Regions from separate parts of the Burkholderia ambifaria AMMD genome, predicted to be linked through region 1. Evidence: riboswitches for the same ligand, from Rfam matches in the RefSeq annotation. Region 1 holds a riboswitch; the other holds the start of a gene.

Region 1 (11,996 bases):
TATGCGTTCCCCGTCATGCTGTTCGGCGCCGGACACATCGGCACCGCGCTCGTGAAGGTGCTGGCGACGCTGCCGTGCCACGTGCGCTGGATCGACGGGCCCGCTGCGGCGTTCCCGCCGGCCGAGGCGCTCGCCGGGATCGGCAATCTCGCGATCGACGCGGTGGCCAGCCCGGCCGACGCCGTCGACACGGCGCCGCCGCACGCGTACTTCGTCGTGATGACGCACGACCACGCACTCGATTTCGTGCTGGCCGAGCGCATCCTGCGGCGCGGCGACTACGCGTACTTCGGGATGACCGGCTCGCGCACCAAGCGCGTGCAGTTCGATCATCGGCTGGCAGCGATCGGCATCGACCCGGCCCAGGTCGCGCGGATGCGCTGCCCGATCGGCGTCGAAGGCATCATCGACAAGGCGCCCGAAGTGATCGCGATCTCGGTGGCCGCGCAGTTGCTGCAGGCCGTCGAGGCGAACGCACCCGTGCAGGCTTCCCCTACCTTCTGACCGACCAAGAACAACGCCATGACCCCGACATTCAAGGACAAGATTGCCCGCGCACCGAAAGCGGAACTGCACATCCATATCGAAGGCTCGCTCGAGCCGGAGCTGATCTTCGCGCTCGCACAACGCAACGGCGTGAAGCTCGCGTACGAGTCGATCGACGCGCTGCGCGCCGCTTACGCGTTCACCGACCTGCAGTCGTTCCTCGACATTTATTACGCAGGCGCGAGCGTGCTGCTGACCGAGCAGGATTTCTACGACATGACGGCCGCGTACTGCGAACGCGCGCTCGCCGACAACGTCGTTCACACCGAACTGTTCTTCGACCCGCAGACGCACACCGAACGCGGCGTGCCGATCGAAACGGTGGTGGCCGGCATCGACCGCGCGCTCGCCGATGCCGAGCCACGCGGGCTGTCGAGCAAGCTGATCCTGTGTTTCCTGCGCCACCTGTCCGAAGACGACGCGCTCGCGACGTTCGAATCCGCGCGGCCGCTGTTCGAACGCTATCGCCGCCGGCTGATCGGCGTCGGCCTCGACTCGTCCGAGCTCGGCCATCCGCCGGCGAAGTTCGCGCGCGTGTTCGAGAAGGCGCGTGCGCTCGGGCTGAAGCTCGTCGCGCATGCGGGCGAGGAAGGCCCGCCCGCCTACATCCACGAAGCGCTCGACGTGCTGAAGGTCGACCGGATCGACCACGGCGTGCGCAGCATCGAGGATGCGGCGCTCGTCGAACGCCTCGCGCGCACGCGCGTGGCGCTGACCGTGTGCCCGCTGTCGAACCTGAAGCTGTGCGTGTTCGACGACATGGCGAAGCACACGCTGAAGTCGCTCCTCGATCGCGGCGTCGCGGTGACGATCAACTCCGACGATCCGGCCTACTTCGGCGGCTACGTCAACGACAACTACTTCGCGACGGTCGACGGGCTGCAGCTGACGGACGCCGAAGTGCATACCGTGATCCGCAACGGCTTCGAGGCATCGTTCGTCGACGCGGCAGCGCGCGACGCGCTGATCGCGCGTCTCGATTCGTACTGGCAGGCTGCGTGACGGCCGGCATCGAGGTTCGCTAGACAGATGAAACAGCGCGACGACATCCGCTTCGCGACGACTGGTTCGGCCCAGCGCCGCGCCGGCCGCATGCGTGCGCGGCACCTGCACACCGGCATCGCGCCCGTCGCGCGCGCGGCGACGGCGTTGCGCATCGTCGTGCACCGAAGCCTGTCGTTGCGGCGCGTCATGCCGCTCGCCGCTGCGCCCATCGCGATCGTGGCGCCGTCCGCCGGCAACCGCGTGATGGCGGCCGCGACGCTCGCGTGCGCACGCGCAGTCCGCGGTGCGCCCGCGTTCTCGCGCCGCCGCATCGCGCATGCACGGGCCGCGCCCTTCAAGCCGTCGCCCGCGCGGCACCGACCGTTTTCTTCTGTTCGCCTTACCTTGATGCAGGACCATTCGTCATGACGCAAACCGCTTTCCGTTCCCAGCTGCTGACCTTCAACGGCGACCCGGCGCAGTCGAGCCAGGCCGCGAACCACGAGACCGACGGCCTGCTGATCGTCGACGACGGCAAGGTCGTCGCGGCCGGCCCGTATGCGCGGCTCGCCCCGACGCTCGCGCGCGATGCGGTCGTCCACGACCTGCGCGACAAGCTGATCGTGCCCGGCTTCATCGACACGCACATCCACTATCCGCAGACGGACATGATCGCGTCACCGGCACCCGGCCTGCTGCCGTGGCTCGACAAGTACACGTTCCCGACCGAGCGCAAGTTCGGCGATCCTGAGCATGCGCGCGAGGTCGCCGACTTCTTCGTCGACGAACTGCTCGCGTGCGGCACGACGAGCGCGCTCGTCTACTGCACCGTGCACAAGCAGTCGGCCGACGCGCTGTTCGCGGCGAGCGCTGCCCGCGACGTGCGGATGATCGCGGGCAAGGTGCTGATGGACCGCAACTGCCCCGAGTTCCTGCGCGACACCGCGCAATCGGGCTATGACGACAGCGCCGAGCTGATCGGCCGCTGGCACGGCAACGGCCGCCAGCTGTACGCGCTCACGCCGCGCTTCGCGCCGACGTCCACCGAGGCGCAGCTCGAGGCGTGCAGCGAACTGGCGCGCCGCCATCCGGACGTGTTCGTGCAGAGCCATGTCGCAGAAAACGTCGATGAAGTGAAATGGGTCGCGGAGCTGTTCCCCGGCCACCGCAGCTATCTCGACATCTACGATCGCTACGGGCTGCTGCGTCCGCGCGCGGTGTACGGCCACTGCATCCACCTCGACGACGAGGACCGCCGCCGGATGGCCCAGACGCGCACCGTCGTCGCGCACTGCCCGACGTCGAACTTCTTTCTCGGCAGCGGACTGTTCGACTTCGACAAGGCCGGCGAATACGGCGTGCCGGTCACGCTCGCGACCGACGTCGGCGGCGGTACGTCGTTCTCGATGCTGCAGACCATGAACGAGGCGCACAAGGTCGCGCGGCTGTCGGGCCACCACCTGAGCGCGACGCGGATGTTCTGGCTCGCGACGGCCGGCGCCGCGCACGCGCTCGATCTCGCCGACACGGTCGGCACGCTCGCGCCGCGCACCGAAGCCGACTTCATCGTGCTCGACCCGCAGGCCACGCCGCTGCTCGCGCGCCGCACGAAGCGCGCGGATTCGCTCGAGGAACTGCTGTTCGCGTTCGCGCTGCTCGGCGACGATCGCGCCGTGTACCGCACGTACGCGGCCGGCCGGCTCGTGCACGAGCGCGGTGCCGCACGCCGCGCCGCCGCTTGACGCGCGCGCGTTTGCCCGCTTCCTCCCCCGCTCCGGCGTGCGTCACGGCGCATCCCGGAGCCGCCGGATTCGCTCCGCCCGCCGCACGCGCCGTGCTAGAATCCGGCCCTCATTGGGGAGTAGCCGCTCCGCTCGATGTCCCGCGCTTCCGGCGCGCATCGTGACGGAGGCGTCCGTCAACAGACTTGGCCATTCATTCGGCCATGGCGGACGCAGCCACCGAGGCCTGGCGAGACCGATGGTTCACTGCGCGCCGCATCAGGGCCCGGCGCGCGGTGGATCGTCGCTCGCACGCACAACATCGGCCCGTGGAACCCCATACGTGTCTCAAGCCTTCCTGATCTCCACCGGCGCCGTCGCCCTCGCTGAAATCGGCGACAAGACCCAACTGCTGTCCCTCGTGCTGGCCGCGCGTTATCGCAAGCCGGTGCCGATCATTCTCGGCGTGCTCGTCGCGACGCTCGTGAACCATGGCTTTGCCGGTGCGTTCGGCGAGTGGCTCGGCATACTCGTCACGCCGTCGATCATGCGCTGGGCGCTCGCGTTCTCGTTCATCGCGATGGGGTTGTGGATCCTGGTGCCGGACAAGCTCGATGCCGACGAAGCCAATGCGACCCGCTCGCGGCTCGGCGTGTTCGGCGCGACGCTCGTCGCGTTCTTCCTCGCGGAAATGGGTGACAAGACGCAGATCGCGACGGTCGCGCTCGCCGCGCGCTTCCAGGATTACATCGGCGTGGTGGCCGGCACGACCTTCGGGATGATGCTGGCGAACGTGCCCGCGATCCTGCTGGGCGACCGTTTCGCGCACCGGCTGCCGACGAAGCTGGTGCACGGCATCGCGGCCGTGCTGTTCGTCGTGCTGGGCGTGCTGGCGTTGCTGGGCGTCGGGTTCTGACGCATACGACGCACACCACGCACGCAGGTAGGCGGCGCGACCGGGCGGCCGCGCCGGTGTCGAGATTGCGCGTTACTTCGCGACCGCCGCACCCGAGGCCGGCACGGCCGGCACCGCACGCTCGTTGGCGGCTGGCGCCGCGGGCCCGCCGCGCTTGTCGACCGGCAGCCGCACCGTGCGGATCGCGCCGTTCGCCAACGGGAAATCGGCGAGCGCGCTGCGCGCGAGGAACGGCATCGCATACAGCAGCGCACCGTTGTCGCCGGTGGTGCGCGCGGTCACGTTGTAGACCTCCTTGCCGGTCGCGCGCTCGGTGATCCGGATGCCGAGCGTGTAGTCGAACACCTGATAGGTCTGCGCGACATAACCGGCCGGCATCGGCCCCCAGGGCCCCCACGGGCCCCACGGCCCGCCCCGCCAGTACGGCCCCGGCCCCATGAACCACGGGTCGTAGTAGACCGGCTGCGGCACCGTCACCAGATCGCTGCCGACCCCGTAGGTCAGCCCGACCAGATAGCGCGCCTGCGCGGCCGGCACCGGCCGGAATGCGTACGCGGACAACTCGTTCGCGACGATCGGCTCGTAGGTCGACTGCTCGATGCTGTGCTTCTGCGCATCGGTGCGCGTGAAGGCGTAAGTGCGTGTCGCGTCGCTGCCGCTCCAGTCGGAGAAGGCCGTGACCTGCGTCGTCACGTAGCTGGTGCAGCCCGTCAGCAGCGCCACGCACAGCACCGCCGCCCACCCCGCACCGCGTTGAATCCATTCGCGTTTCATGTCGATCCTCGTCGATCCGTCATCCGTCCGTCGCACCGCGCGAACCGCACGGGATGCCGATAATACGCGGACTCCCCGAACCGGTAAAAAGTTCGCTGCGGCGCGCGGCCGCAAGCCTTTGTACAATGGCCCGATTCGCCCGGTCCGCGCTGCGGGTCCGATCCCCACCCCTCCGATCTCGACGACCATGTCCGACAACGCCTCCTCCACCGTGATCCGCCGCGCCGACTACACGCCGCCGGCCTTCCTCATCGATTCCGTCGCACTCGAGTTCGATCTCGCGCCGGCCCGCACGATCGTCAGGAATACGATGCGCGTGCGCCGCAATCCGGACGCGGCGCCCACCCCGCATCTGGAGCTGATGGGCGAAGCGCTCGAATTCCTCGGCGCGCGGCTCGGCGGCGCGCCGTACGGTGCGGTGCGTGCGCACGACCACGGGCTGACCGTCGAAAACGTGCCCGACGCGTTCGAGCTCACGCTCGAGAGCGCGTGCGCGCCGGACCAGAACACGACGCTGTCCGGCCTGTACGTATCGAGCGGCAACTTCTTCACGCAGTGCGAGGCCGAAGGCTTTCGCCGCATCACCTACTTCCTCGACCGCCCCGACGTGATGGCGTCGTACACCGTCACGCTGCGCGCCGACAAGGCCGCCTATCCGGTGCTGCTGTCGAACGGCAACCTGGTCGATTCGGGCGAGCTGCCCGACGGCCGCCACTTCGCGAAATGGGAAGATCCGTTCCGCAAGCCGAGCTACCTGTTCGCGCTCGTCGCGGGCAAGCTCGTCGCGATCGAGGAGAAGATCACGTCCGGCTCCGGCAAGGAAAAGCTGCTGCAGGTGTGGGTCGAACCGGCCGATCTCGACAAGACCCGTCACGCGATGGATTCGCTGATCCATTCGATCCGCTGGGACGAGAAGCGCTTCGGTCTCGAGCTCGATCTCGACCGCTTCATGATCGTCGCGGTCGGCGACTTCAACATGGGCGCGATGGAGAACAAGGGGCTCAACATCTTCAACACGAAGTACGTGCTGGCGAACCCCGAGACCGCGACCGACACCGACTTCGCGAACATCGAGTCGGTGGTCGGCCACGAGTACTTCCACAACTGGACCGGCAACCGCGTGACCTGCCGCGACTGGTTCCAGCTGAGCCTGAAGGAAGGCCTGACGGTGTTCCGCGATCAGGAATTCTCGGCCGACATGGCAGCGGGCGACGACGTCGCATCGGCGGCCCGCGCGGTCAAGCGCATCGAGGACGTGCGCGTGCTGCGCCAGTTGCAGTTCGCCGAGGACGCGGGCCCGATGGCGCATCCGGTGCGTCCGGAAAGCTACGTCGAGATCAACAACTTCTACACGATGACCGTCTACGAGAAAGGCTCGGAAGTCGTGCGGATGTACCAGACGCTGTTCGGCCGCGACGGGTTCCGCAAGGGGATGGACCTGTACTTCCAGCGCCACGACGGTCACGCGGTGACGTGCGACGATTTCCGTCACGCGATGGCCGACGCGAACGGGCGCGATCTCGCGCAGTTCGAGCGCTGGTACAGCCAGGCCGGCACGCCGCGCGTGTCGGTGCGTACCGCGTACGACGCGGCCGCACGCCGCTACACGGTCACGCTTTCGCAGGGCTACGGCGACGCGTCGCCGGCGGCGCGCGACACGCAACAGGGGCCGCTGCTGATCCCGTTCGCGATCGGCCTGATCGGCCGCGACGGCCGCGACCTGCCGCTGCGCGTCGACGGCGAAGCCGCCGCGTCGGGCACGACGCGCGTGCTCGAGTTCACCGACACCGAACAGACCTTCACGTTCGTCGACGTGCCGGAACAGCCGCTGCCGTCGCTGCTGCGCAATTTCTCCGCGCCGGTGATCGTCGAGTACGACTACAGCGACGACGATCTCGCGTTCCTGCTCGCGCACGACAGCGACCCGTTCAACCGCTGGGAAGCCGGCCAGCGCCTCGCGACGCGCGCGCTGCTGACGCTCGCCGCGCGCGCCGCCGCGAACCAGCCGCTCACGCTCGGCGAGAACTTCGTCGCCGCGTTCCGCCGCGTGCTGACCGATGAAAACCTGTCGCCCGCGTTCCGCGAACTCGCACTGACGCTGCCGTCGGAAACCTATCTCGCCGACCAGATGGCGGAATCCGATCCGGCCGCCGTGCATCGCGCCCGCCAGTTCGTGCGCCGCCAGCTCGCGACCGCGCTGCGCGCCGAGTGGCTCGCCGCGTACGAGCAGCACCAGACGCCCGGCGCGTACGAGCCGACGCCCGAAGCGTCCGGCCGCCGGGCGCTGAAGAACCTCGCGCTCGCGTATCTCGCCGAACTCGAGGATCCGGCCGACGCCGTGCGCATCGCGACCGCGCAGTACGACGCCGCGAACAACATGACCGATCGCGCGGCCGCGCTCGGCGCGCTGCTGTCCGCCGCGGCCTCGGGCGCGAACGACGCGGCCACGCATGCGCTCGACGACTTCTACCGTCGCTTCGAGAAGGAAGCGCTCGTGATCGACAAGTGGTTCGCGATGCAGGCCGCGCAACGCGGCACGTCCGCCCAGCCGACGCTCGCGAAAGTCCGCAAGCTGATGGCCCACCCCGCGTTCAACCTGAAGAATCCGAACCGCGCACGCTCGCTGATCTTCAGCTTCTGCGCGGCGAACCCGGCGCAATTCCACGCGGCGGACGGTTCGGGCTACGCGTTCTGGGCCGAACAGGTGCTCGCGCTGGACGCGATCAATCCGCAAGTCGCCGCGCGCCTCGCCCGCTCGCTCGAACTGTGGCGCCGCTTCACGCCGGCGCTGCGCGACCGGATGCGCGAAGCGCTCGAGCAGGTCGCGGCCGGCGCCAAATCGCGCGACGTGCGCGAGATCGTCGAGAAGGCGCTCGCGTAACGGCACGTACGCGATTCGCGTCGCGCTCCCGCGCGCAGAAGCCGGCGCCGCTCCGTTGCGGCGCCGGCTTTTTTATCGGCTGAAGGTTCGCGGGGTCGGAGCCGGAGAGCACGTTCGACCGGCCGGCAGTGGCGCCGCCGCAGGGCCGATCCGCCGCGCCGCACACGCGGGAACCCGCCCGAATCGCCCATCCGGCCATGTAACCGGACGAAAAAAGCCGGCGGCGCGGGAGGCGCGGCGGGTAAAATTGCGGGCATTCAAGGATTCTTTGGCCTTTCGGAGTCAGTCATGTCCATTGCCCGCCGCACCACGCTGTCGAAGTTCCTGATCGAACAGCAACGCGAGACCAACAACCTCCCCGCCGACCTGCGTCTGCTGATCGAAGTCGTCGCACGCGCGTGCAAGGCGATCAGCTACAACGTGTCGAAGGGCGCGCTCGGCGAAGCGCTCGGCACCGCCGGCAGCGAGAACGTGCAGGGCGAAGTGCAGAAGAAGCTCGACATCCTGTCGAACGAGATCCTGCTCGACGCGAACGAATGGGGCGGCAACCTCGCCGCGATGGCGTCGGAGGAGATGGAAACGTTCTTCCCGATCCCCGCGAACTACCCGCGCGGCGAATACCTGCTCGTGTTCGATCCGCTCGACGGCTCGTCGAACATCGACGTGAACGTGTCGATCGGCACGATCTTCTCGGTGCTGCGCTGCCCGGACGGCAAGCAGGCCACCGAGGAATCGTTCCTGCAGCCGGGCACGGAGCAGGTCGCGGCCGGCTACGCGGTGTACGGCCCGCAAACGGTGTTCGTGCTGACGACCGGCAACGGCGTGAACTGCTTCACGCTCGACCGCGAAGTCGGTTCGTGGGTGCTCACGCAAAGCAACATGCAGATCCCGGCCGATACGCGCGAATACGCGATCAACGCGTCGAACGCGCGCCACTGGTACGAACCGGTCCAGCGCTATGTCGACGAACTGAACGCCGGCAAGGACGGCCCGCGCGGCGACAACTTCAACATGCGCTGGATCGCATCGATGGTGGCCGACGTGCACCGGATCCTGAACCGCGGCGGCATCTTCATGTACCCGGCCGACAAGCGCACGCCCGATCGCCCGGGCAAGCTGCGCCTGATGTATGAAGCGAACCCGATGTCGTTCATCGTCGAACAGGCGGGCGGCGCCGCGACGACGGGCACGCAGCGCATCATGGAAGTGCAGCCGACCGGCCTGCACCAGCGCGTGCCGGTCTTCCTCGGTTCGAAGAACGAAGTCGAGCGCGTAACCGGCTATCACGCCGAAGGCGAAGGCAAATAAATTTGCATCGCAGCTCTGGACGAAGGGGCGAGACGTCAGTACAATCGCGCCTTCGCGATGTGGCCCTGACAGGCTGCGTCGCAGTGAAGTGAAAGCGGGAAGTCCGCCGGATCGATGGTTTCGCGAAGCAGCGGCAGCAAGCTGAAAAAAATTCGCAAAACCTATTGCCAAGATCTCGGATTTGACCATATAATTTCATTTCTCTGCTGCCGGTGTAGCTCAGTTGGTAGAGCAGCGCATTCGTAATGCGAAGGTCGTAGGTTCGACTCCTATCTCCGGCACCAAGACATAAAGGCCTGACAAGCATCGCTTGTCAGGCCTTTTCTCTTTTTCAGCCGCGTTTTTTCGGGCCGCGTTTCCGATACACGAAATCGTGCGCCCGCCCCGTCTTTCCGCTTGCGGGCATCCCCCGACTCCCACCCCGCGCACCGCCGATTACAATCGCCGGATCACCCCGCCCTCCCCCTGCATCATGCGCACCTGGCGTCTCGAGCGACCGAACCTCAGCGGGCAACTGGACGTGTCCCGCGCGACCGGTCTCGTCGCCGCGATCGGCGGCAGCGAGCCGAACGCGTTCGCCGCGGAAATCCTGAAGCTGTTCGACGATGCGCTGTCCGTCACGCAGTGCACGATCTTCGCGTACGAGTTCGGCAACCGGCCGCGCACCGTGTCGGTCGCCGATCATCGCGGCCGCCGCTACCTGCGCGATGTCGCCGACACCTACGCGCGACATTTCTATGCGCTCGACGGCAACCAGACGATCGTCTCGGCCGCCGGTCGCGGCCCGCACCGCCGCGACGTGCTGCTGCATCAGCAGGCCGGCGACGAGATCGGTCACGACGCGTATCGCGCGGCCTGCTACCGCGGCCCCGACGTATCCGATCGCCTCGCGCTGCTGATGCAGCCGAACGACTCGACCTGGTTGTCGATCAACCTGTATCGCGCGCATCGCAGCGGCGCATTCCAGCCGCGCGAGATCGCGGCCATCGAAACGCTCGCACCGCTGATCGCGCAGGCGGCGCAACATCATTACGCGCTCGCGGGCTCGACGCAGATCGGCATCCCGCAACTGATGCTCGCGCGGCTGCGCGGCGCCTGTCCGGCGTTGTCCAAGCGCGAACTCGACGTGCTGCGCGGTGTGCTCGAAGGCCTGAGCGCGCGGGAAATCGGCGACACGATCGGCGTGAAGGCGTCGAGCGTCGTCACCTACCAGAAGCGCGCGTACCGGCGTCTCGGCATCTCGAGCCAGCGCCAGCTGTTTGCGCTGTGCCTGCAACCGTGAACGGCGCGCGCCGATCCTGAACGCGTCGGGGTAAATCCCGACCCACCGCCAGCCGTTCGCCGTACCCGGAATGGGGACAACGGTGGCCGGCGCGGCTTCCATACTGCATCGACCCGCCGCACGCGTCTCGTCATCGCGCGTGGGTGGCCGATCACTGCAACCTGGAAGCCAACGATGGGCATCGAACTCAAGCCATATCCGTTCGTCGCCGCGCGTCATCCGGCGCACCTGCCGACCTGCCGCGACGGTGTCGATACGCAGCGGCACCGCGTCGCGATCGTCGGCGGCGGGCCGGTGGGCCTCGCCGTCGCACTCGGCCTCGCCAATCACGGCATCCGCAGCGTGCTGCTCGAAGCCGACGACTCGGTCTGTCACGGCAGCCGCGCGATCTGCATCTCGCGACGCAGCCTCGAGATCATCGAGCGGCTCGGCGCGCTCGACGACTTCCTGCGCGTCGGACTGCCGTGGAGCGGCGGGCGCAGTTTCCATCGTCGCGACGAAGTGCTGCATTTCACGATGCCGCAGGACGAGAACCAGAAGCTGCCGCCGATGGTGAACCTCGCGCAGTATCACATCGAACAGTTTCTGCTCGATGCCGCGCTGCGCCGCCCCGAGCTCATCGAGATCCGCTGGCAGGCGAAGGTCGCGGGCGTCACACGGCACCCGGACGGCGTGCGTGTCGACATCGACACGCCGCTCGGCGGCTACGCGCTCGATGCCGACTGGATCGTCGCGAGCGACGGCGGGCGCAGCACGATGCGCGATGCGCTCGGCCTGTCGCTTCAGGGCACAAGCTACGAAGGCCGCTACGTGATCGTCGACATCGCGCTCGACAGCGACCGGCCGACCGAACGGCTCGCGTATTTCGACCCGCCGTCGAACCCCGGCTCGACGGTGCTCGTCCACAAGCAGCCCGACAACGTGTGGCGCATCGACTACCAGCTGCGCGACGATGAGGATCCCGAATCGGCCGTGAAGCCCGAGAACGTGATCCCGCGCGTGCAGAACCTGCTGGACATGATGGGTGAACGCGGCGCGTGGTCGCCGATCTGGATCACGATCTACAAGGCGAACGCGCTGACGCTCGAACGCTACCGGCACGGCCGCGTGCTGTTCTGCGGCGACGCCGCCCACCTCGTGCCGATCTTCGGCGTGCGCGGCGCGAATTCGGGCATCGACGACGCCGACAATGTCGCGTGGAAACTGGCGTACGTGATTCGCGGTCTCGCGTCGGACGCACTGCTCGACAGCTATTCGGACGAGCGGGTGTTCGCGACGCACGAGAACCTGCGCTACGGCACCAAGAGCACCGAGTTCATGGCGCCGCCGTCGTTCGCATTCGACCTGATGCGCAAGGCCGTGCTGACACTGGCTGTGCGGCATCCGGCGTTGCGTTCGCTGATCAATCCGCGCCAGACGACGGCCATCGCCTACACGGCGTCGCCGCTCAACGCGGACGAGCGTGATGCGTTTGCGGCCGGGCCGGCGCCCGGCACGGTGCTCGCGGAATGTCCGCTGATGCTGCCGGCGTCCCGCGACATCGGCAATGCCGGTGGCGCACGCCGCGGCCATCTGACCGATCTC
Region 2 (11,996 bases), on a different replicon from region 1:
ACGGCGCGCTCCGGACACAAGACCACCGCAGCTTATCGCCGCCGTCGTGACGACGACATGGCCGAAACATGACCGGTTTTTCATGAAACGCGGGCATCGCACGGCGAGCACGCTTCATGACAATTCCGTCATCCGCCGGTCATCTTTCGCGCACGCGCGGCGCCCTAAGCTCACGCGTTACACTGACCGGCTGGAATCACGGATGAATCACGAACGGCCTGCTCCACCATGCGGATACTGATAGTCGAAGACGAACCCAAGATGGCGTCCTACCTGCGCAAGGGGCTGGCGGAGGCGAGCTATACGGTCGACGTGGCCGAGAACGGCAAGGACGGGCTGTTCCTCGCGCTGCACGAGGATTTCGATCTCGTCGTGCTCGACGTGATGCTGCCCGAGCTGGACGGCTTCGAGGTGCTCCGGCGGCTGCGCGCGCAGAAGCAGACGCCGGTCCTGCTGCTGACGGCGCGCGACGCGATCGAGGACAAGGTCACGGGGCTCGAACTGGGCGCCGACGACTACCTGCTCAAGCCGTTCGCGTATGCGGAGTTCCTCGCCCGTATCCGTTCACTGCTGCGGCGCGCGCCGCGCAATGCACGCGACCTCCTGCAGGTCGCCGATCTCGAGATCGACCTGATCAAGCGCCGGGTACGGCGCGCGGACAACCGCATCGACCTGACCGCGCAGGAATTCGCGCTGCTGCAGCTGCTCGCGGAACGCGAAGGCGAGGTGCTGACGCGCACCTTCATCACGTCGCAGATCTGGGACATGAATTTCGACAGCGACACGAACGTCGTCGATGCGGCGATCAAGCGCCTGCGCGCGAAGATCGACAACGCGTACGAGAAGAAGCTGATCCACACGATCCGCGGCATGGGCTACGTGCTCGAGGATCGCTCGTGACCGGCGGCCCCGCGCCGTATTCGCTGCTCCGGCGCCTGACGCTCGCGTTCGCCGCCGTCGCCGCGCTCGTGTTCGCGCTGACCGGCGCGTACCTGTATCGCTCGCTGTCCGCCGAGCTGACCCGGCGCGACGATATCGAAATCGCCGGCAAGCTCAACCAGTTCCTGCAGCTTGCGCGCGCGAGCGGTTCGACGGCGGCATTGCGCGCCGATCCGGCCGTCTTCCATGAAGTGCTGCTGTCGCATCCGGGCGTCTATCTCGGCATCTATGACGCCGCGAACCGTCCGCTCGTCGAACACACCGACGAAGCCGGCAACACGCTCGCGTCGGTGATCGCTCGGCCGCAGCCGGCCGACGCAGCGGCCGTGGCGGCGAGCCCGTTCACCTGCGCTCCGCCCGGCATCGGCACGTCGCGCTGCGTGCGTGCGCACGCCACGCTGCCGTCGGGCGAAGCCATCCAGGTCGCGCTCGCGCGCACGGCGGCCGATCGCCAGTCGCTGCTGGAAAGCTATCGCGTCGACATCTGGCTCGCGGCCGCCCTCGGCGCGCTGCTGGTCGGCGCACTCGGCTACGCGGTCGCGTCCCGCGGCCTGCGCCCGGTCGAGAGCCTCGGCCGGCAGACCTCGCGCATCGAGGCACACAACCTGAATGCGCGTCTCGATGCACGCGGTGGCCCGGTCGAATTGCACGAGCTCGCCACGTCGGTCAACCGGATGCTCGACCGGCTCGAGCGCGCGTTCGTGCGGCTGTCGCAGTTCTCGTCCGATCTCGCACACGACATGCGCACGCCGCTCGCGAACGTGATCAGCTCGTCGCAGGTCACGCTGTCGCGCGCCCGCACCACCGAGGAATACGAGGCGCTGATCGATTCGAACATCGAGGAATGCGAACGGTTGCAGCGAATGATCGAGAACATGCTGTTTCTCGCGCGCACCGACAATGCGCGGCAGCACCTGAAGACCGTCGAACTCGATGCGGGCGCCGAGCTGCGCCGGCTCGCGTCGTATTTCCAGGCGTTGGCCGACGAGGCCGGCGTGCACCTCGCGGTGCAGGGCGAAGCGCCGGTCGTCGCGGACGCGACGCTGTTCCGGCGCGCCGTCAGCAATCTCGCGTCGAACGCGCTCGAACACGCGCAAGCCGGCTCGACGATCGAGCTGACCGTATCGACGCGGCCCGGCTACGCGGTCGTCGAAGTCACGAACCGGGGCGTCGAGATTCCGCCCGAACAGATGGAGCGGATCTTCGAGCGCTTCTACCGGATCGATTCGTCGCGGCACGGCGCGGCGCGCAACGCCGGGCTCGGGCTTGCGATCGTCAAGTCGATCATCGAGCTGCACCGCGGCAAGGTCGAGGTTGAGAGCCGCGACGGACGCACGACCTTCGCACTGTATTTCCCGGCCCGCGCTGCGTGACACGCGCGTGACGCCCGCGTACGCCGATTGCTTCCCCGCTACGGCATGCGCATCCGCTGTCGCTCGACCTGCCTTTCCGAATGAAAGGGTGTGACCGCACAAGCTTGCCGAAAGCGGCCGGCTCGGCTAGACTGCCCTTCGTCTTTGGGGAGTAGCCTGCTTTCCATCCCCCGGAAAGCGAACACGTCAACATACTCGGCCTGCGGCCGTGGCGCGTTCGGCCGAATCGGTCTGGCGAGACCATCGACGCATCGCGCCGTTCCTGGTCGGACGTCGGCTGATGCGTCATGGTTCGTCCACGTCCGACCACGGAGTCCCCATGTTCCTCGTTGCCTGTCCTTCGCGTTTCATCCGTTCCATGACCGCCTGCATGCCTGCCTGCGGAGGTGCCGCATGACGTTGATGCTCGTCGAACTGGCGTTCATGCTGATCGTCATCCTGGTCGCCGCCGAGTTCTTCACGAATGCGCTCGAACATCTCGGTGAACGGCTGAAGATTTCCGAAGGCGTCACCGGTTCGCTGTTCGCGGCCGTCGGCACCGCGCTGCCCGAAACGATGGTGCCGCTGCTCGCGCTCGCGGGCGGCACGTCGAATGCGGCCGTGAACGAGGAAATCGGCGTTGGCGCGATTCTCGGCGCGCCGCTGATGCTCGCGACGCTGACGACCTTCCTGATGACGATCGCCGTGATCCGCTCGCGCGGCCTGACCGGCACGATCAAGCCCGAGCGCACCGGCTTCGTGCGCGACCTGAACTACTTCATCGCCGCGTTCGCGCTCGCCACCGTCGCGATGTTCGTCCCGCATCACGTGTGGGGCGTCCGCGCGCTGCTCGCCGCGATGCTGGTCGGCATCTACGTGCTGTATGTCGTGATGACGTTCCGCGCGTCGACGCAGCTCGTCGATGCCGGGCACGGCACCGAAGCGCCGCACGCGATGTTCCTGTCGCGCATCGGGCTGCCCACCAACCTCGCGACCATCGCGCTGCAGCTCGCGATCGGCGTCGCGCTGCTCGTCGGCGGTGCGAAGGGCTTCATTCATGGCGTCGAGGGCGTGTCGCAGCTGCTCGGCATCTCCGCGCTGCTGCTGTCGCTGATCATCGTGCCGATCGCCACCGAGTTGCCCGAGAAGGTCAACAGCGTGCTGTGGATCCGCCGCAAGAAAGACACGCTCGCGTTCGGCAACATCACCGGCGCGATGGTGTTCCAGGGCACGCTGCTGCCGGCGATCGGCATCATGCTGACGCCGTGGGAGCCGCGCCCCGAAGTGCTGACCGGCGTGATCATCACGCTCGCGGCGGCGGCCTGGCTGCGCGTCAATGCCCGCGCGCACGGGCTCGCGATCTGGGCGTTGCTCGCGAATGGGGCCGGGTACGTCGGCTATCTGTTCGTGACGTTGACGCGCTGAAACGCGACATCGCGCACGATCGGGCAACGTCGGGCGCATCCACGCGCCCGACCGCGGTTCACGAAGCCGCATCGTGAGCCGCGGCCGTCGCTGCCGGCGGCTACGCCGCCCGCATTGCCGCGCTTACGATGCCTTCTCGAGCCTGACGATCGTCAGCGTGCCGTTGACGCGCTCGACGCGCACCCTCACCTTGTCGCCCGCATGAACCTCGGCGAGCATCGCCGCGTCCTTCGCCTTGAACGCCATCGTCATCGACGGCATGTCGACGTTCTGCAGCGCGCCGTGCTTCAGCGTAATTTTGCCGCTCGCGGCATCGACCTTCTTCACTTCGGCATCGGTCAGCGCCGTGCCCGATTCGGCCGCGCCGCCGGACATCTTCACGCCGGACATCTCCATGCCCGACATGTCGCCCGCGGCAAGCGCGGGTACGGCGAACGCGCCGGTCGCGAGAGCGGCAGCGGCAGTGGCGATCAGTTGATTCATCTTCATCGTGATTCTCCAGTGGGGTTGGACGGCACGTTCATGCCGTGAGGAACTGCATCGGAATGCCGCCGGCGGCTGGCGCTGCGCACCCGCCGGCGCTGTCGCAAAAGCCATGCGGCGGGAATGACGAACATCGACAGCAGCGGTGCGGTGACCATGCCGCCGACCATCGGCGCGGCGATGCGCTGCATCACTTCGGAGCCGGCGCCGTGTCCGATCATGATGGGCACGAGGCCGGCAAGCACGACGGCCACCGTCATCGCCTTCGGCCGCACGCGCAGCACCGCGCCTTCGCGAATCGCGTCGAGCAGCACGGCATCGGTCAGCGGCTCGCCGGCGTCGACGCGGCGCCGCAGCGCGCCCTTCAGGTACAGCAGCATCACCACGCCGAACTCGGCGGCCACGCCCGCCAGCGCGATGAAACCCACCGATGTCGCGACCGATACCGCGTGGCCGAGCGCCCAGACGAGCCAGAAGCCGCCGACCAGCGCGAACGGCACTGTCGACATCAGCAGCAGCGCATCGGCTGCCGAGCCGAACGTGAGGAACAGCAGCACGAAGATCACGGCGAGCGTCACCGGCACCACGGTGCGCAGCGTTGCCGCCGCGCGCTCGAGATATTCGAACTGGCCCGACCATGCGATCGAATAGCCGGGCGGCAACGCGACCTGCTGCGCGACCGCCTGCTGCATCGCGCGAACCGCGGTGCGCAGATCGGTGCCGCGAATGTCGACGTACACGTAGCCGGACAGCCGCGCATTCTCGCTGCGGATCATCGGCGGCCCGTCGGCGATCGCGACGCGTGCAACGTCGCCGAGACGAAGCTGCGCGCCCCGCGCGGTGACGACCGGCAGCTGCCGCAGGTTCTCGAGCGAATCGCGAATCTCGCGCGGATAGCGGATGTTGATCGGAAAGCGCTCGCGCCCCGCAATCACCTCGCCGACGTCCTCGCCGCCGATCGCCGACGACACGACCGACTGGATATCGGCCACCGACAGCCCGTAGCGCGCGGCCGCGAGCCGGTCGATGTCGACGTCGATGTAGCGTCCGCCATTGAGCCGTTCCGCGAGCGCGGACGTGACGCCCGGCACGTGCTTCACCACCGCCTCGACCTGCGTCGCGATCGCGTCGATCCCCGGCAGGTCCGGTCCGGAGATCTTCACGCCGACGGGCGTCTTGATGCCGGTGGACAACATGTCGAGCCGGTTGCGGATCGGCGGCACCCACACGTTCGACAGCCCCGGCACCTTCACCGTGCGATCGAGTTCGTCGACGAGCTTCTCGGGCGTCATCCCCGGCCGCCACGCGCTGCGGGGCTTGAAGCGGATCGTCGTTTCGAACATCTCGAGCGGCGCGGGATCGGTCGCCGTATCCGCGCGCCCCGACTTGCCGAACACCGTATCGACCTCGGGCACGGTCTTGATCAGCCGATCGGTCTGCTGCAGCAGCTCGCTCGCCTTGTCGGCCGAGATGCCCGGCAATGCGGTCGGCATATACAGCAGGTCGCCCTCGTCGAGCGGCGGCATGAACTCGCCGCCGAGCCGCGCCACCGGCACGGCCGTCAGCAACAGCGCGACGACGGCAACACCGATCGCGAACCACGGGCGCCGCAGCGTCGCTTCGAGCAGCGGCCGGTACACGCGGATCAGCACGCGGTTGATCGGGTTCGCGTGCTCGGGCGGAATGCGGCCGCGCACGAGATACCCCATCAGCACCGGCACCAGCGTCACCGAGAGAGCGGCCGCGGCGGCGATCGTGTAGGTCTTCGTGAACGCGAGCGGCGCGAACAGCTTGCCCTCCTGCCCTTCGAGCGAAAACACCGGAATGAACGACAGCGTGATGATCAGCAGCGAGAAGAACAGCGCCGGCCCGACCTCGGCGGCCGACGTCGCGACCAACTCCCAGCGGCGTGCGGTCGTGATCGGCTCGCCCGGATGCGCATCGCCGTATGCCTCCAGATGCTTGTGCGCGTTCTCGATCATCACGATCGCCGCGTCGATCATTGCGCCGATCGCGATCGCGATGCCGCCCAGCGACATCAGGTTCGCATTCACGCCCTGGTAACGCATCACGATGAACGCAGTCAGCACGCCGAGCGGCAGCGCCAGGATCGCGACCAACGCGCTGCGCAGATGGAACAGGAACACCGCACAGACGATCCCGACGATCACGAATTCCTCGATCAGCTTGTCCCTGAGGTTGTCCACCGCGCGCTCGATCAGCTGCGAGCGATCGTAGGTCGTGACGATCTCGACGCCGGGCGGCAGCGAGCGCTTCAGCGCGGCGAGCTTCGCCTTCACCGCGTCGATTGTCGTCAGCGCATTCTTGCCCGAGCGCATCACGACGACGCCGCCCGTCACCTCGCCCTGGCCGTTCAGTTCCGCGATCCCGCGCCGCATCGCGGGGCCGACCTGGATGCGCGCGACGTCGCCGAGCAGCACCGGCGTGCCCGCCTCGTCGGTGCACAGCACGACGTGCCGGAAGTCGTCGAGCGTGCGCAGGTAGCCGGACGAACGCACCATGTACTCCGACTCGGCCAGCTCGACGACCGAGCCGCCCGATGCCTGGTTCGCCTTGCCGAGCGCGTCCGCGACCGCCGCCTGGGTGATGCCGTACGCACGCAGCTTGTCCGGATCGAGCACGATCTGGTACTGGCGCACCATCCCCCCGATGCTCGCGACTTCCGACACGTCCGGCACCGCCTTCAGCTCGAATTTCAGGAACCAGTCGTTGAGCGCGCGCAGTTGGCCGGGGTCGTGGCGGCCGGTGCGGTCGACAAGCGCGTACTCGTACACCCACCCGACCCCGGTCGCATCCGGCCCGAGCGACACGGTCGCGCCCGCGGGCAGCCGGCTCTGCACCTGGCTCAGGTATTCGAGCACGCGCGAACGTGCCCAGTACGGGTCGGTATGGTCGTCGAACAATACGTAGACGAACGCATCGCCGAACGACGAGTACGCACGGACGGTTTTCGCACCCGGCACGCCGAGCAGCGTCGTCGTCAGCGGGTAGGTGACCTGGTCCTCGACGATCTGCGGCGCCTTGCCCGGGTACGACGCCTTGACGATGACCTGCGTGTCCGACAGGTCGGGCAGCGCGTCGAGCGGCGTCTGCCGCAGCGCATGGACACCCCACGCCGCGAACAGAACGGTCGCGAGCAGCACCAGGAAGCGGTTGCGGACGGACCAGCGAATCACGTGCACGATCATGGCTTGCCCCCCAGCGGATCGACCTTCGTCAGCCGGTAGCCGTCGTCGCTCTGCACGAACGCGAAGCGCGCCGTCTGGCCCGGCTTCACGTCCGGAAACGCGGTCGCGGACGGCTTGCCGAAGGTCATCGTCATCGCGCCCCAGCCGAGCGCGGGCACGGGCCGATGCGAGAACGTGATGTCGTCGGCCGTGACGCTTTCGACCTTGCCGGTGGTCTCATAAGTCGTCGCCGCCTTCGGTGCCGACGCGGGCGCGGCCCCGCTCGCGCCGGCGCTGCTTGCCAGTCGCGGCAGCACGGACTTGAGGCTCGCTTCGGAATCGATCAGGAACTGCCCCGATGCGACGACCGTATCGCCGTCGCTCAACCCGGCGAGCACTTCCGTATCGCTGCCGACGTCGTTGCCGAGCGTCACCGTCACCGGCTGCAGGCTGCCGTCGCCGCGCTTCACGATCACGATCGTGCGCTTGCCGGTGGCGATCACCGCCTCCGACGGCACGAGCAGACGCGGTGCCGCCTTCGGGTCGGCGACGCGCACGCGCATCAGCATGCCGGGCGTCAGCTTCAGCGATGCGTTGTCGATCTCGAGCCGCGCCTGCAGCGTTCGGCTGCTCGTGCTGATGCCCGGCAGGATCTCGCGGATGCGACCCGCGAAGTGCCGCGACGGATCGCCCGCGAACGTCGCGTCGACCTGCATCCCCGGCTGCACGTTCAACGCCAGCGCTTCGGGAATCTCGACGAGCAGCCACAGCGTCGACAAACCGGAAATCCTCGCGAGCGTCTGCCCCGGCGTGACCATTGCGCCGTCGCGCACGTTCAGCTCGCTGACGACGCCGGTTTCCGGCGCGGACAGTACGACGTGGGTCTGCACGCGGCCCGTGCGATCGAGACTCGCGATCATGCCGTCCGGAATCGACAGGGCGCGCATGCGTGCGCGCGATGCGTCCAGCAGGTCGCGGTCCATCCCGCCGCGCTTCAGCGCCAGGTATTCCTCCTGCGGCGCGAGCCAGTCCGGCACGTACAGCGACGCGATCGGCGCGCCCTTGTCGATGCGCTGCATCGGCGCCCGCGCGTACAGGCGATCGATGTAGCCCGTCACGCGCGACTGCACGACATCCGTGCGCGCCTCATCGAACTGGGTGGTGCCGACCGCATCGAATCCGACGGCCGCTTCCTGACGCCGGACGGCCGCATAGCGGATGCCGAGGTTCTGCTGCAGGCCCGGATCGATCCGAACGCCCGACGTGCCGCCGCCTTCGTCCGCATAGACGGGTTGCAGCTGCATGTCCATGAACGGCGACTTCCCGGGCTTGTCGAAGTGCTGGTTCGGCACCATCGGATCGTGCCAGTACAGCACCTTGCGTCCGGACGTCGGGTCGGATCCAGCCGGCGACGCAGCGGCGGCCTCTGGCGCCGCGCTTGCCGCACGGCGTGCACCCGCGACGTAACCCGCGCCGACGAGCGCCACGGCGACGCACGCCAGCAGGACGGCGCGGACGAGCGTTTGCTTCGTCATGTCGTTCTCCTTCATTGTGCGGCGGCGAGGGTCGGCGGCACGACCTGATATTCGAGCCGCGCCCAGGTCTGCGAAACCTCGCGGCGAACATCAAGCACCTGCAGTTGCGCATCGAGTTGCGCGCGGCGCACGGCGAACGTGTCGGCGAGCGACCCCGTGCCGGCCCGGTATGCGGCGTCGGCAAGCTGGACGCGCTGCTCCGCGGCCGGCAGCAGCGCGTCGCGCAGGTTCGCGATCCGCGCGCGGCCGCTCGCGAGCGTTGCCGACTGCATGCGGATATCAGCCTGCACCTGGCGCAGCGTGTCCTCGTACATCAGCCCCGCTTTCGTGGCGAGCGCGGCCTTCTCGGCGACGTCGCGGTTCTGCCGGTTCTTGCGGTTCAGCGGCAGCGGGATCGTCACGCCGAAGGACACCATGTTCGAATACGCGCCGCCCCGCTGCTGGTACGCGACTTCCCACGTCCAGTTGGGGCTGCGCTCGCTGTTCGCCACCGCGGTGTCGGCTTCGGCGACGGCGATGTCGCCCGCCGCGGTGATGAGCGTCGGCTGCGACAACCGCAATTCATCCGGCGGCAACGACGATACGAACGATTCCGCGGCCGGCGGCGTTCCCGCGACGTCGTCGACGGGCGCGGCGGTCCAGCGCGACAACGCGATGCGCGCGGTCTGGTAGGCCTCCTGCGCCTTCAGCAGCTGATCCTGGGTCTGCGCGAGCATCGCCCGCGCCTGGACGACGTCGCCCGCACCTGCCTTCGCGCCGCGATACGACGCCTTGATCGCCTCGAGCTCATGGCTCATGTGATCGAGCAACACCTGCTGAAGCGCAAGCGCCTGCTTCGCGTAGATCGCGTTCAGCCACGCCGCGGCCGTCTGCTGACGCACGCTGGCGAGTTGCGCGAGATAGCCGGCGCGCTCGCGCCCGACCTGTTCGTTGGCGAGCGCCGTGCGCAGGCGCCGCTTGTCGCCCGACACCCATTCCTGTTCGATGCCGATGCGGCGCATCGTCATGAAGTCCTGGCCGACTGTGAAACGCTGCCCGCCGTTGACCGGCAGATTGTCGATGCCGGCCTTCAGCAATGGGTCGGGCAGTTGGCCGGCCTTGACGGCTGCCTCGGAACTGGCACGCACGGAAGCCTGTGCGGCCTGCATCGACGCGGAATGTTCGGTGGCGGACTGCAGCGCGGCGTCCAGTGTGACAGGCGCCAACTGCGCGTGGGCGGCGCCCGCAACCAGCAGCGCCGCTCCAAGCATGGGCGCGCGCCGACGCGCACGCCGCGCGTGCGGCGTGCAGAGATCGAATGACATGGTGTAACCCCAAGTCGGAACCCGAATGGGCTCCACGTCCTGAATGCAGGACGAACCTCACCGCCTCGGCGGTGAACCGGTCAAATCGGGATCAATTGATGCGGGGTGGGCGCCACAACCCGTTCGGGTCGCGAATCGGGACGGACTGCGCGTAGTGGAAGACGATCGTACTGGTGTATGCAGCGGGGCGGCCGACGTCGGCACGAGCGGCGGAGTGATAGAGACTGCCGAACTGACACTGGGCGGTCAGCTTGCAGGCCATGCCTTTCGCTTTCGCCTTGGTGCTGTCGGCGGTCGATGCCTTCATCGAATCGCAGCCGCTCATGTCGGCGGACATGCTCATGCCCGCGTCCGCATCCATCGACATCGTGGACTGCATCGGACATTCGCCGGTCAGCCCGCTGGCTGCCAGCCCGCTGACGGGCAGCACCGCGCAAAGCAGCAGCAGGATGAAGGTCCGAAGCCATTTCATGGCGGCGATTATAGCGCGGCGAATGGCGGCGGAGCCGGGCGATATGTACGGCTTCGTACGTCTCCCGGGCCGCCCGGCTCACTCGCTGGCCAGGCCGTCCGCGGCGAGCACCTGCTGTACGGCCGGCCGGGCCCGCACCCGCTCGTACCACGCGCGCACGTTCGCATGGCGGGTCAGGTCGATATCCGCGTTGTACACCGAGCGCATCCAGTCGGCCTTGCCCCAGCCCGTCACCGCGAACAGGTACGCGTCGGCGATCGTGAACGTATCGCCCATCAAGTACGCGTTGCCGTCGAGCTGCCGGTCGATCCACGCAAAACGACCGTCGAGCTTCTGCCGCACCGGCTCGACGTATTTCCCCGCCTGCACCGCATATAACAGCGGAATGAAGCCCTTGTGGATTTCGGTGCCGACGAAGTTCAGCCACTCCATCAGCCGATAGCGGGCGAGGGTGCCGTACGCGGGCGCGAGCGCCGCTTCCGGACGTTGGTCGGCGAGATACTGCGCGATCACCGGCCCTTCGCGCAGCATCGTGCCGTCGTCGAGTTCGAGCAGCGGCACGTAGCCGAGCGCGTTGACGTCATAGTAGTCGCGGCCGTCGTCGATGCGATGCTTGCGCGCGTCGACCGTGACGATCTGCGCGTCGAGGCCCGCTTCGCGCAGCACGATGCGGATCGCCTGCGAACAGCTGCCGGGAGCGTGATAGAGCTTCACTTGCTTTCCTGGGTTAGTTGGTGGTTGAACTATCGATTCGTCGCGACGTGGGCGCTAATATCTCGCATCTGCGCGACGCGCGAAAGACGGCAGTCGTTTGTGCCGTAGTCACAAAAACGTTACCTATCAGGGCCAGCAGCATGAAAACGAGTGCGACAGGATGTTCCGTGGAAGAGGCGATGCGCATGCTCGGCGGCCGCTGGCGACTGCTGATCGTGTCGTATCTGCTCGACGGGCCCAGGCGCTTCAGCGACCTGCGCCGCGACATGCCCGGTATCTCGCAACGGATGCTGACGCTCGATCTGCGCGCGCTCGAGGACGCCGGCTTCGTGCGGCGCACCGTGTATCCGGAAGTGCCGGTGCGCGTCGAGTACGATCTGACCGCGGACGGCGACCGGCTACGGCCCGTCGTCGAGGTCATGCGCGAATTCGGGTTGTGGCTGAAGGCGCGCGATGCGCGCTGCGGCGTCGCGACGCAAGCGGCCTTGCACAATTGACTCAACATCAGAGAAACATCATGGAACTACACGCCACCGTCGGCGCGGCCACGTCCGACGTCGACGACGACGAAAGCTGCGCGAACA

Evidence for each region. Region 1 has a riboswitch for manganese ahead of BAMB_RS04485 (TMEM165/GDT1 family protein). Riboswitches for the same ligand answer to the same signal wherever they lie in the genome.
Region 2: it holds a riboswitch for manganese, as region 1 does, so the genes downstream of both, BAMB_RS25915 (sodium:calcium antiporter) here and BAMB_RS04485 (TMEM165/GDT1 family protein) in region 1, are expected to answer to the same signal.

Annotation. Positions count from the first base shown of each region.
Region 1 is NC_008390.1:959,375-971,370, reverse strand. It holds gene xdhC (xanthine dehydrogenase accessory protein XdhC) at 1-504, shown strand, start outside; gene BAMB_RS04500 (adenosine deaminase) at 523-1,548, shown strand; gene BAMB_RS04495 (hypothetical protein) at 1,576-1,959, shown strand; gene guaD (guanine deaminase) at 1,956-3,272, shown strand; yybP-ykoY riboswitch at 3,375-3,554, shown strand; gene BAMB_RS04485 (TMEM165/GDT1 family protein) at 3,595-4,167, shown strand; gene BAMB_RS04480 (DUF4136 domain-containing protein) at 4,240-4,941, opposite strand; gene pepN (aminopeptidase N) at 5,129-7,822, shown strand; gene BAMB_RS04470 (class 1 fructose-bisphosphatase) at 8,111-9,130, shown strand; tRNA gene BAMB_RS04465 (tRNA-Thr) at 9,339-9,414, shown strand; gene BAMB_RS04460 (helix-turn-helix transcriptional regulator) at 9,603-10,412, shown strand; gene BAMB_RS04455 (FAD-dependent oxidoreductase) at 10,587-11,996, shown strand, end outside.
Region 2 is NC_008391.1:2,206,348-2,218,343, reverse strand. It holds gene BAMB_RS25925 (heavy metal response regulator transcription factor) at 229-900, shown strand; gene BAMB_RS25920 (heavy metal sensor histidine kinase) at 897-2,312, shown strand; yybP-ykoY riboswitch at 2,447-2,591, shown strand; gene BAMB_RS25915 (sodium:calcium antiporter) at 2,706-3,716, shown strand; gene BAMB_RS25910 (copper-binding protein) at 3,840-4,205, opposite strand; gene BAMB_RS25905 (efflux RND transporter permease subunit) at 4,202-7,408, opposite strand; gene BAMB_RS25900 (efflux RND transporter periplasmic adaptor subunit) at 7,405-8,922, opposite strand; gene BAMB_RS25895 (TolC family protein) at 8,934-10,226, opposite strand; gene BAMB_RS25890 (hypothetical protein) at 10,318-10,698, opposite strand; gene gstA (glutathione transferase GstA) at 10,777-11,412, opposite strand; gene BAMB_RS25880 (winged helix-turn-helix transcriptional regulator) at 11,553-11,909, shown strand; gene BAMB_RS25875 (hypothetical protein) at 11,930-11,996, shown strand, end outside.